Regions from separate parts of the Providencia sp. Marseille-Q8014 genome, predicted to be linked through region 3. Evidence: predicted binding sites of a transcription regulator. Region 3 holds the regulator's gene; each other region holds the start of a gene.
What was found. The regulator Fur, encoded in region 3, represses iron uptake genes when iron is present. The targets are predictions, from matches to a motif close to ATAATAATGAGAACNACTATCAA.
Positions count from the first base shown of each region.

Region 1: the regulator Fur is predicted to act here: its motif matches at 2,086-2,108, upstream of ACWPW6_RS10760 (siderophore-interacting protein).
Region 2: the regulator Fur is predicted to act here: its motif matches at 1,471-1,493, upstream of ACWPW6_RS15155 (TonB-dependent siderophore receptor).

Region 1 covers NZ_CBCOPT010000001.1:2,457,773-2,461,061, forward strand. The annotation lists gene ACWPW6_RS10745 (cytochrome ubiquinol oxidase subunit I) at 1-852, shown strand, start outside; gene cydB (cytochrome d ubiquinol oxidase subunit II) at 842-1,852, shown strand; gene ACWPW6_RS10755 (DUF2474 domain-containing protein) at 1,809-1,988, shown strand; gene ACWPW6_RS10760 (siderophore-interacting protein) at 2,150-2,989, shown strand; gene ACWPW6_RS10765 (hypothetical protein) at 3,144-3,289, shown strand, end outside.
Region 2 covers NZ_CBCOPT010000001.1:3,423,003-3,426,291, forward strand. The annotation lists gene ACWPW6_RS15155 (TonB-dependent siderophore receptor) at 1-1,363, opposite strand, end outside; gene ACWPW6_RS15160 (HdeA/HdeB family chaperone) at 1,885-2,184, opposite strand; gene ACWPW6_RS15165 (HEAT repeat domain-containing protein) at 2,501-2,737, opposite strand.
Region 3 covers NZ_CBCOPT010000001.1:2,995,920-2,999,208, forward strand. The annotation lists gene ybfE (LexA regulated protein) at 163-456, shown strand; gene fldA (flavodoxin FldA) at 602-1,129, shown strand; gene fur (ferric iron uptake transcriptional regulator) at 1,298-1,747, shown strand; gene ACWPW6_RS13250 (beta-N-acetylhexosaminidase) at 2,299-3,289, opposite strand, start outside.

The DNA of each region.
Region 1 (3,289 bases), 540 kb from region 3:
GATAACCGTATCGTCCCCGTTGATTGGTTAGCCGTTATTTTCAATCCCTCTTTCCCTTATCGCTTATTGCATATGACAACGGCGGCCTTCCTCGCGGCGGCATTTTTCATAGGGGCGTCAGCGGCATGGCACCTGCTTAAAGGCAATCGCTCTTCCGCCATGAAGAAAATGTTTTCCATGTCACTATGGTTAATCTTAATTTTAGCACCTCTTCAAGCGCTCATTGGTGATGCTCATGGATTAAATACATTGAAACATCAACCCGTTAAAGTCGCCGCGATGGAAGGACATTGGGAGAATAAACCCGGTGAAGCTACCCCATTGATCCTGTTCGGTATTCCTAATATGGAAAAAGAGAAAACTGAATATGCGCTCGAAATTCCCTATCTTGCGAGCATCATTTTGACACACAGCTTGGATAAGCAAGTTCCCGCGTTAAAAGATTATCCCCCCGAAGATAGACCGAATGTGTTTATGGTGTTCTGGTCATTTCGTGTCATGGTTGGGCTGGGTTTATTGATGATCGCCGCTGGCGTTTGGGGATTATGGTTGCGCTACCGTAAAAATCTTTATGAATCAAAAACCTTCTTACGTTTTATGTTTGTCATGGCTCCCTCTGGTTTGATCGCTATTTTAGCCGGTTGGTTTACCACAGAGATAGGACGTCAGCCTTGGGTCGTCTATGGATTACAAAGGACATCCGATGCCGTCAGTGCTCATGGCGAAATGCATATGAGTATCAGTCTATTAGCATTCTTTATTGTTTACGGTAGTGTTTTTGGTATTGGCTATATGTACATGATGAAATTAATTCGCAAAGGGATCCAGGAGGATACAACTCATGGGCATTGATTTACCACTTATTTGGTTTGTCATCATTGTATTCAGTATTTTGATGTACATTGTTATGGATGGTTTCGATTTAGGGATTGGTATCTTATACCCAGCCTTGAAAGATAGCCAAGATCGCGACTTGATGATGAACAGTGTCGCGCCTGTGTGGGATGGCAATGAAACATGGCTAGTATTAGGTGGTGCGGGTTTATTTGGTGCCTTCCCCCTCGCCTATGCCATTGTACTGGATGCGCTATCGATTCCTCTCACCTTTATGCTATTGGCCTTGATTTTCCGAGGGGTTGCTTTTGAGTTTCGTTTCCGAGCCGATGAATCACACCGCAAGCATTGGGATCATGCCTTTATCTGGGGTTCTATCTTTGCCACTTTTGTACAAGGTGTTGTTGTTGGTGCCTTTATTCAAGGTTTCCATGTCGAAAACCGTGTTTACATGGGAGGCTATTTTGATTGGTTCTCACCATTCCCATTATTCTGTGGTTTCGGCTTAGTTATTGCTTATGCCCTACTCGCTTGTGGCTGGCTGATTATGAAAACCGAAGGACACTTACGACAAACAATGTACCGTTTATTACGCCCATTAACGTTATTAATGCTTGCCGTGATCGCGGTCATTAGTGCATGGACGCCTGTCCTTAATGAGGCTATTTATCAGCGCTGGTTTAGCCTTCCAAACCTATTCTTCTTCCTACCAGTACCGTTATTAGTCCTTGGTTGTGTCTATATCATGTTAATCAGTGCCAAACGCAAACGGTCAGACAGCGTGCCTTTTTTAGCGGCCTTAACATTGATTTTCCTTGGCTTTACTGGTTTAGGCATCAGTATCTGGCCAAACCTGATCCCACCTGCGATTAGCTTCCGTGATGCCGCAGGACCAATGGAAAGTTTAGGCTTCATGCTGGTTGGCGCACTGTTTATTATCCCTATTATTTTGGTTTACACCTATTGGAGTTACTATGTCTTCAGAGGAAAAATTACCCCAGACCAAGGCTACCACTAATCACACTGTTTCATCGCCATGGTGGAAAAAAATAGGTTGGATGGCAATAATTTGGTTTGGGAGTGTCCTAGCGTTATTTGCCTTCTCATCCCTATTTAGGCTGTTAATGACCGCCGCGGGAATGAAAGTGAAATAAATTTCGTTGTTTGGAATGCCGTATTGTGTCAAATACGGCATTTTTTTACTCTAAAAATGTTTGGTTTTCGGTGATTTATATTCAAGAAAAGCATGATATGATAATGATAACAATTCCCAAATAATAATTTTATCATTATCATTAATAAAAGGAGACCGCCTGTGGCAAATGACAAACCAGTCGAAAAAAATATTTACCGCCCGGCGCCACCACAGCTGATTCAGGTCAAATCTGTTACCGATATTAGCCCTTCAATTCGTAGTATCACTTTCACTGGCGAACGGCTTGGTGACTATCCAACCCAATGTGAAGGTGGCCATATTAAAATTTTCCTTGCCCCCGATTTAAAAAGCCAGCCTGCATTACCTATCCTCAGTGAACATGGCCGTAGTTGGCCTACCGATAAGCCGCGTCCGTTTGTTCGTACCTACACGGTGCGTGCGATCCGTCCGGAAGTGAAAGAAATAGATATTGAGTTCGCCATGCATGACGGTAATGAAGGTCCTGCTTACTTGTTCGCTCGTGATGCTGTAGAAGGTAACTGGATGGGAATAACCAACCCAGGTGGTCCAGACCCATTATTACCGCATAGCCAGCATTATTTTATGGCTGGAGACTCTAGCTCCTTGCCCGCCATTGCAGCCTTACTGGAAAAAATGCATGCAAAAGCAACCGGTAAAGTGGTTTTACGTTTAGACCACCCAGACGATATGCGTGAATTAATCAAACCAGCAGGGATTGAGGTGATATGGGTTTGTGGCGGCATCAACAAAACTGAAGAATTAATCAATACCTTCAAATCTTGGGATATTCCCTCTGAAGATGCTTCATTTTGGATCGCTGGCGAAGATCAAATAATTCGCGATTTACGCCGTTTTGTACGTCGTGATAAAGGCTTTGGTCGTGAAAGCATTTATGCTATTCCTTATTGGCGTTATGGCTATGATGAGGAAGGTTATCATCAAGAAAGACATCACGTCATGGATAACCCTGACGATTAAGAAGTAACAATAGCGAATAACATGAAAGTGATGGTTATTACCATCACTTTTTCTATAGCGCAATGCGTGTCAATATGTGCTTTATTCTGCCACTCACTTTTCAATAATTATCATGTGATCTATTGTATTTGCTTAACTTTAAGAAGGAGTTCTTATGCGTATAGGATTATTAACCGCTTTGATAGTCGTCCTTTCAGGATGCTCAACCCCCTCCCCTGATGATAAAAAAGAGGTTCAAGTAAAGAGCGACCCATATGAAGATAGCGTGCTAAATACGATCAAAAAAATCAGGACATTTAT
Region 2 (3,289 bases), 430 kb from region 3:
TACCTTCTGCTATTTGCTGTTGTTGCGCATACCCAACAAAGTCATCCACTTTGTTTTCAGTATATTGATAGCGCACACCGCCGCTTAAAGTGAATATTGGATTAATATCGTAGCTACTTTGCAAGAAAGCGGCCATATTGGTTGTGGTATAACTTGGATAACGCCCAACTTGATAGGCTTTTTTCAAATCCATGCCACCCGATTCTTTCGCTTTATCTAAATTAAAGAACATTTGGTTGGCACGAAATTGTTCGTGCTCAGCGTCAGCACCATACGTCAGCGTCAAATGCTCAACCGGCTCGCTATTAAACGTCAGCTTAGTACCATAGAAATTGGTTTTTTGATCAGAGGCGCTAATACTGGTGACATCCTTTGCCTTATTTAGCGTAGGGAATGGATAGAATTTTTGTGACTCATCACGATAATAAACTTGGGCAACAAAATCTTGCCCCCAAAGGTCACCATTCGAATATTGTAAATTCAGCATGTGACGCTCAGTCCCAGGTAAGCGATCTGAATTTAATTTATCACTATTATGAGCCTCGCCTTGGCCTTTCACCGCCGCAAAATCTTTGCCTAAATAAAGCCCATGTTTACCATCGGACTCACTTTTATAATATTGAACCGTGGCTTGTAGCTGCTGATTATCATCAATATTAATAACCCCAGCGCCCATGACATCCAAGCGGTCAGAAAATTGTAGACCTGTTTGTGTATTATCAATATTAATTGCCTTACCTTTGCCATCATACCAACCACCATAACGTTGATAGGCAACGGATAAACGACCATGGGCGTTTTCATTCCCCCCACTCATGGCCGCGGCAATATTTTCATCATGATCTTTGCCATTACTAAAGCCGGTTTTTCCGCCAATTTGTAAGTCGACTTGTTTTTCTTCTTGGCCTTTTTTGGTGACAATATTAATTAATCCACCACTACTACCGCCACCATATAAAGAAGTGGCGCCAGAAATCACTTCAATATGGTTAATATTAAACGGGTCGATAGAATCTAATTGGCGGCTATCAATACGTGAAGAATTTAAACGGACCCCATCCACCATCACAATCATTGAGCGGCCACGCATATTCATACCGTAATTAGTACGCCCTTGACCGCTAACACTCATGCCGGGGATCAATTGTGACAGAATATCTTTTAACTCTTTACCTCCTTCTGCTTGCTGTTCTATTTCCGCATTATCGATAACCCAAGTAGTTTGAGCCATCTCCGACACACTTCGATAAGAACGCGTTGCCGAGACAGTCATTTCATCTTGTTTGTTTTCTGCTGCGAATGTTGCTGGTGCAATAAAAGAAGCAAAACATGGAGAGAGTATCCAAAGATGCCTAATTTTCATGTGCCTAAGATCCTAATAGGTTGTCGTGTTTTTTTACAGACCGCTGCCGATAACATTACGGCTTTTTATCCGGCTAAATTAGCGGATAATTTTAACTGATAATAAACATACTATTAAGAACTATTATCATTCTTGCGTCTTTTTTTAGACATCGCCGACGGAAAGAGGAGGGAAAAGCAGAATATTTATAAATCAGAAAAAGAAATGTTGGAGAAGGTCAGACAAAAAGCAGGATTATCGAATCTTGAATTGCCATTAATGGACACTTATAAATAAAGTGGCTAGAAAGCGTTGCTCTAATTAAAACGATATATAAAACAAATAGTAGGGTGTTTGCCTTTAATTAAACTAAAAACAAACACCACATTAACAAGGCTTTGATTTTGTACTACCCATGATATTTCAAGTGACAACGTTGCTGATTAGGTTCGCTCGTACTCGCCACAACATTTATCTGTGCCTAACGACTTACTCACTTATCAACTAACCTAAATTGAAATTATCTAGGGCATAAATTTAACTTATTTTTTTGACGCTAAGTAATCTTGTAACGTACCTTCAGGGTGCTTCTTACAGAATTCAACAATCTGTGGCGCTTCAGCAACGCTTTGCTCTGTTAACGCAACATAATCACCACCTTTAAATTGTGTATCCATATTGGTGATCCACAATGCAACAGGTGCCCAGCTTTGTGGGTTCAGGTTAATATATTCCTGACAAGTCATTTTTTCAGGCGTGACAATATTCGAGTCCGCAGCCATCGCATTAAAAGAGAATGCTGCCATTGCAGCTAAAACGCTAGAGATAACAATCTTTTTCATTATAAACCTCTTATGTGTATAAATAATGCATAACAATGTGGCTGTTTATTTTTATCACAAACTTATTAAAGTTTATATAATCTTATTAGGATAATAAGATTATAATAAAACAAAAACGACCATCCAATTAAGGCATTTTAATAAAAAAAATAAGTCATTATTAATGACAACTAATTAACAACATAACAAAAAATTTTTTGCTGTTAAAAAGCTGAAATAAAAATACATACTAAAGAGAGTATAAATTATTATTGTTTAATATTTTTAAACTAATTAAAGGTTGGTCAATATCATAAAATCAATTTATAAGAGAGCCTCAGTCATTATATGTAACTAAGCGACTAAAATGCTCAGATAGCTTGCTTAAAGAGCGGATGGAAGATACCGCCACTTCTTTATTTGGGTCTTTGCATAAATCAATTAATCTAACAACAGCTTCTTGCTGCTCTATTGTCGCTTTATAATCACCCAATGCAGAGATCGCTGCAATTTTGACATCATCGTTACCACGAAAGGTTAACTCGATGAGTGTATTTATAATTTGTTTTTCCATGGTTCAACTCGTTATAACAAGAAGAAATTAAGTATAATTAGTTATTTTAAATCAAATAACCCATTACATCTCACTTTATTATGAAACCAATTGAGTAGCTAATAATGCTTTTACACATTTATAGATTATTTTTGGCATATTACCAAAAAAACGTTTTATTTAGATTTTTATGATTATCACTCCTCTAATAAATTATTAAATACCATTAATAATAATATAATTCTATAGTTGATGAGCCATCAACGTTTGATCAGTTGGATTATAATCGAAGGCACTTTTATCTGTAATATAAGCTTATACAACAACTGAGCTATCCATCAATTTGAATTTTCATAGGACAATATCAATTGTGTTAGAGTGATGAACAAGTATCGAGCAGGCAACGAAGTAATTTTTACATCAAGACATCTTGAGATTAGAACGGTAAACTGAAAATGTTTGTCTTGATGTTCCAAAAAGATTAGCGAGCATAGTTCACTGAGGAAGACACTCATAATAGTATCACGATGGGATATAGCGGTTTCAAAATAAGAAAAGTACCATGAATATGAT
Region 3 (3,289 bases):
TAATTAGCACCAATAGAATCTAGATTGGTGCTTTTTCAAGCAAATCATTCTTTTTTTTACTATCAATAACTTTCGCTCCATATACGCTATGGTACAAGGGAGTCAGCTAGGGTATCATTGCGCGCTGGATTATTGGTACACGCCCTTTAGCATTAAAAAAATATGGCAAAAGAACAAACTGATCGCACTACCCTTGATTTGTTCGCTGAGGAACGCAGGCCTGGGCGACCTAAAACAAGTCCGCTATCGCGGGATGAACAATTAAGAATTAACAAACGAAACCAACTTAAGCGTGATAAGGTCAAAGGACTACGCCGCGTCGAATTAAAACTCAATGAAGATGCAGTGGCCATATTGAATCAATTGGCTGATGAAAAAAACATGAGCCGTAGTGAGCTAATAGAAGAAATGTTGATGTCACAACTAGCACTGGTCTACGAGCCTTCTGGTGAATGATTTCCTCTTCTAAATCACACAAATTCGACAGATTTATTCACGCTTTTTCGCCAAAATAGGGCCAAAATTCTCGTTATTTTAGTTCAAATTTAGCCCTATCTGGCTTGAACAAACCAGATTGGAAAAACAAGAGGTTATTCACTTTATGGCAGTCATAGGCATTTTCTTCGGTAGTGACACTGGTAATACAGAAAATATTGCCAAGATGATCCAAAAGAGATTAGGCAGTGAGAACGCGGAAGTTCATGATATTGCTAAATGCAGCAAAGAAGATATTGAAGCATTCGATATTCTACTTCTCGGTATCCCAACTTGGTATTACGGCGAAGCTCAATGTGATTGGGATGACTTTTTCCCAACCCTCGAAGAAATTGATTTTGATGGCAAACTTGTCGCGCTATTTGGCTGTGGTGACCAAGAAGACTACGCAGAATACTTCTGTGATGCAATGGGGACCATTCGCGATATTATTGAACCACGTGGCGCTGTCATTGTCGGTCATTGGCCTACAGATGGCTACCATTTTGAAGTGTCTAAAGGTATGGCAGATGATAATCACTTTATCGGCCTTGCTATTGATGAAGACCGCCAGCCTGAGCTGACTGAAGAACGCGTTGATGCATGGGTACAACAAATTTCAGAAGAGATGTCTCTAGCCGAAATTTTGGGCTAAGCTGACGATAGAAATAAAATGAAACTATTATAATAATGAGACAGAGCATGGTTTCTATTTTTTATTTCCATGCCTATAATTGTAAATCAGTTTCGATGACAACTGAGCTTATGTTAAAAATGTCTCATTATTGTTAAATTTATGATTTAAGATACAGGACAAACCCGCATGACAGACAACAACAAAGCATTGAAGAATGCTGGACTCAAAGTCACTCTTCCAAGATTAAAGATATTGGAAGTACTTCAGGAGCCTGAGTGCCATCACGTCAGTGCGGAAGATCTCTATAAAAAACTCATTGATATGGGCGAAGAGATCGGTCTGGCTACGGTATACCGCGTATTGAACCAATTTGATGATGCTGGCATTGTCACACGTCATAACTTTGAAGGCGGTAAATCCGTTTTTGAACTGACTCAACAGCACCACCACGATCATCTGATTTGTTTAGATTGTGGTAAAGTTATCGAATTCTCTGATAAATCCATTGAAGAACGTCAGACCAATATTGCTGCACGCCATGGTATTAAACTCTCTAACCACAGCTTGTACCTATATGGTCACTGTGCTGATGGCGATTGCCGCGAAAATGCGGATGCTCACGAAGCAAAAGAGTAATTTAATGGTTGAAAAACCATTAACATAATTCATAAAAAGGAACGTATTTAGCTCCTTATATATATACTGATAAACCTCATGAATCACATGGGGTTTTCTTTTATTTATCGCTAAATACTGACGCATGTCTTGCGTCAGCTTGCCTTATTTATCAAGAAAAACATCCTGAGTCATCATCTCTCCCATCCTTCTATTTTCCAATCATCGATCTCATGACAAAACAGACGTTAATCAAACAGTCGCATCATTATATTGTATCTATAAACTCAGCTAACTATAAATAGCTAACAGTTTACGATGAACCTGATGGTGCGATTGTCAGGGAAAGGTGTATTAGAAAAGATAAAGCACCTAAGTGCCAATGACGAGATTACTGAGTCTCCTCAAAATACATGTCGTCTGGATATAGAAAAAAGCGGTGTCTATTGAAGCTGAAAGCGTTAATTTCTTGGCAATCATCGTCTATTAAACATACACGAGTACTGTAATAGGCGGTTAAACCTAGCATTTAAAGAGGTGGTACGCTCTGGCACCACCCTCATAGCCTCTCGTTATTTTTGTACCACCGTTTCTACACGACTTGTTCTTGTTCCAGCTGGGTTTTTGGCTCGTACTTTTACATTACCCTTAACCTTTGGAGGCTTTTGTGCTGAATACGTTTGCCAATGGTCGCTATCTGCTAAAGCATATTCAATCACTAAACCTGGATAACTGATATTGGCGAGTAAAAGGCCATTTTCAATTTTCGCACCAGGCACAGGGATACGATAAGCCACCCCTGCTCTATCTAGGCGGGGTAACTCTTTCATACCAACGAGACTCGCAAAACGGCTCCAATCATCTGCCAGTTTTTGCTGTGAAACATAATTGGTTTTACCGCCGATATATTCACGACCTATTTGGTACTGATTTTCCCATTGCGCTTTATGCCATGCCCTTTCAGCTAAAGGCAGGATGCGAGGAAATAGCATGTATTCCGCCTTATCATCCGTCCTTACAGCTTCGCTCCATAGTTGTCCAGAAAGACCATAGACACCTGGCCATGGCTTATCACTTTTCGCACTAAATGAGTTACCATCCCTATCAACGGAAGTTTCCGCATTTTGTGGTAAATTATCAGGCGCAAAAGAAAAGATTTTTTGTTCGTCACTCGCTCGGGTCGCCCAGTAATAGCCACTTTCATTTGGATTGACTTCATAAGGCATATCTAAATACACATAGTCAGGGTTCGAAATGACCACTTGATAACCTTTATTAGCCCAATCATTCGCCGAATCGAATCCTCCCCAATACAGTGTATCCCAGAAGTTAACCCTGACATTATCCGTTGCAAAATCGTTTGCACTAGAAGCATCTTTCAAACCATCCTGCCAAGCTTGCATTGTTGTCACCCCTTTTTGCTGTAAACTTTCACTCACTTGTTTAGCAAAATGGCTGGAGAGATGATCAAAGTCACTCACATCACCTCGCTTGATCAATACCTGACACGCTTCCGATTTCGCCCATGGCTTATCTTCTATTTGTTTATCGATTATGCCTTTG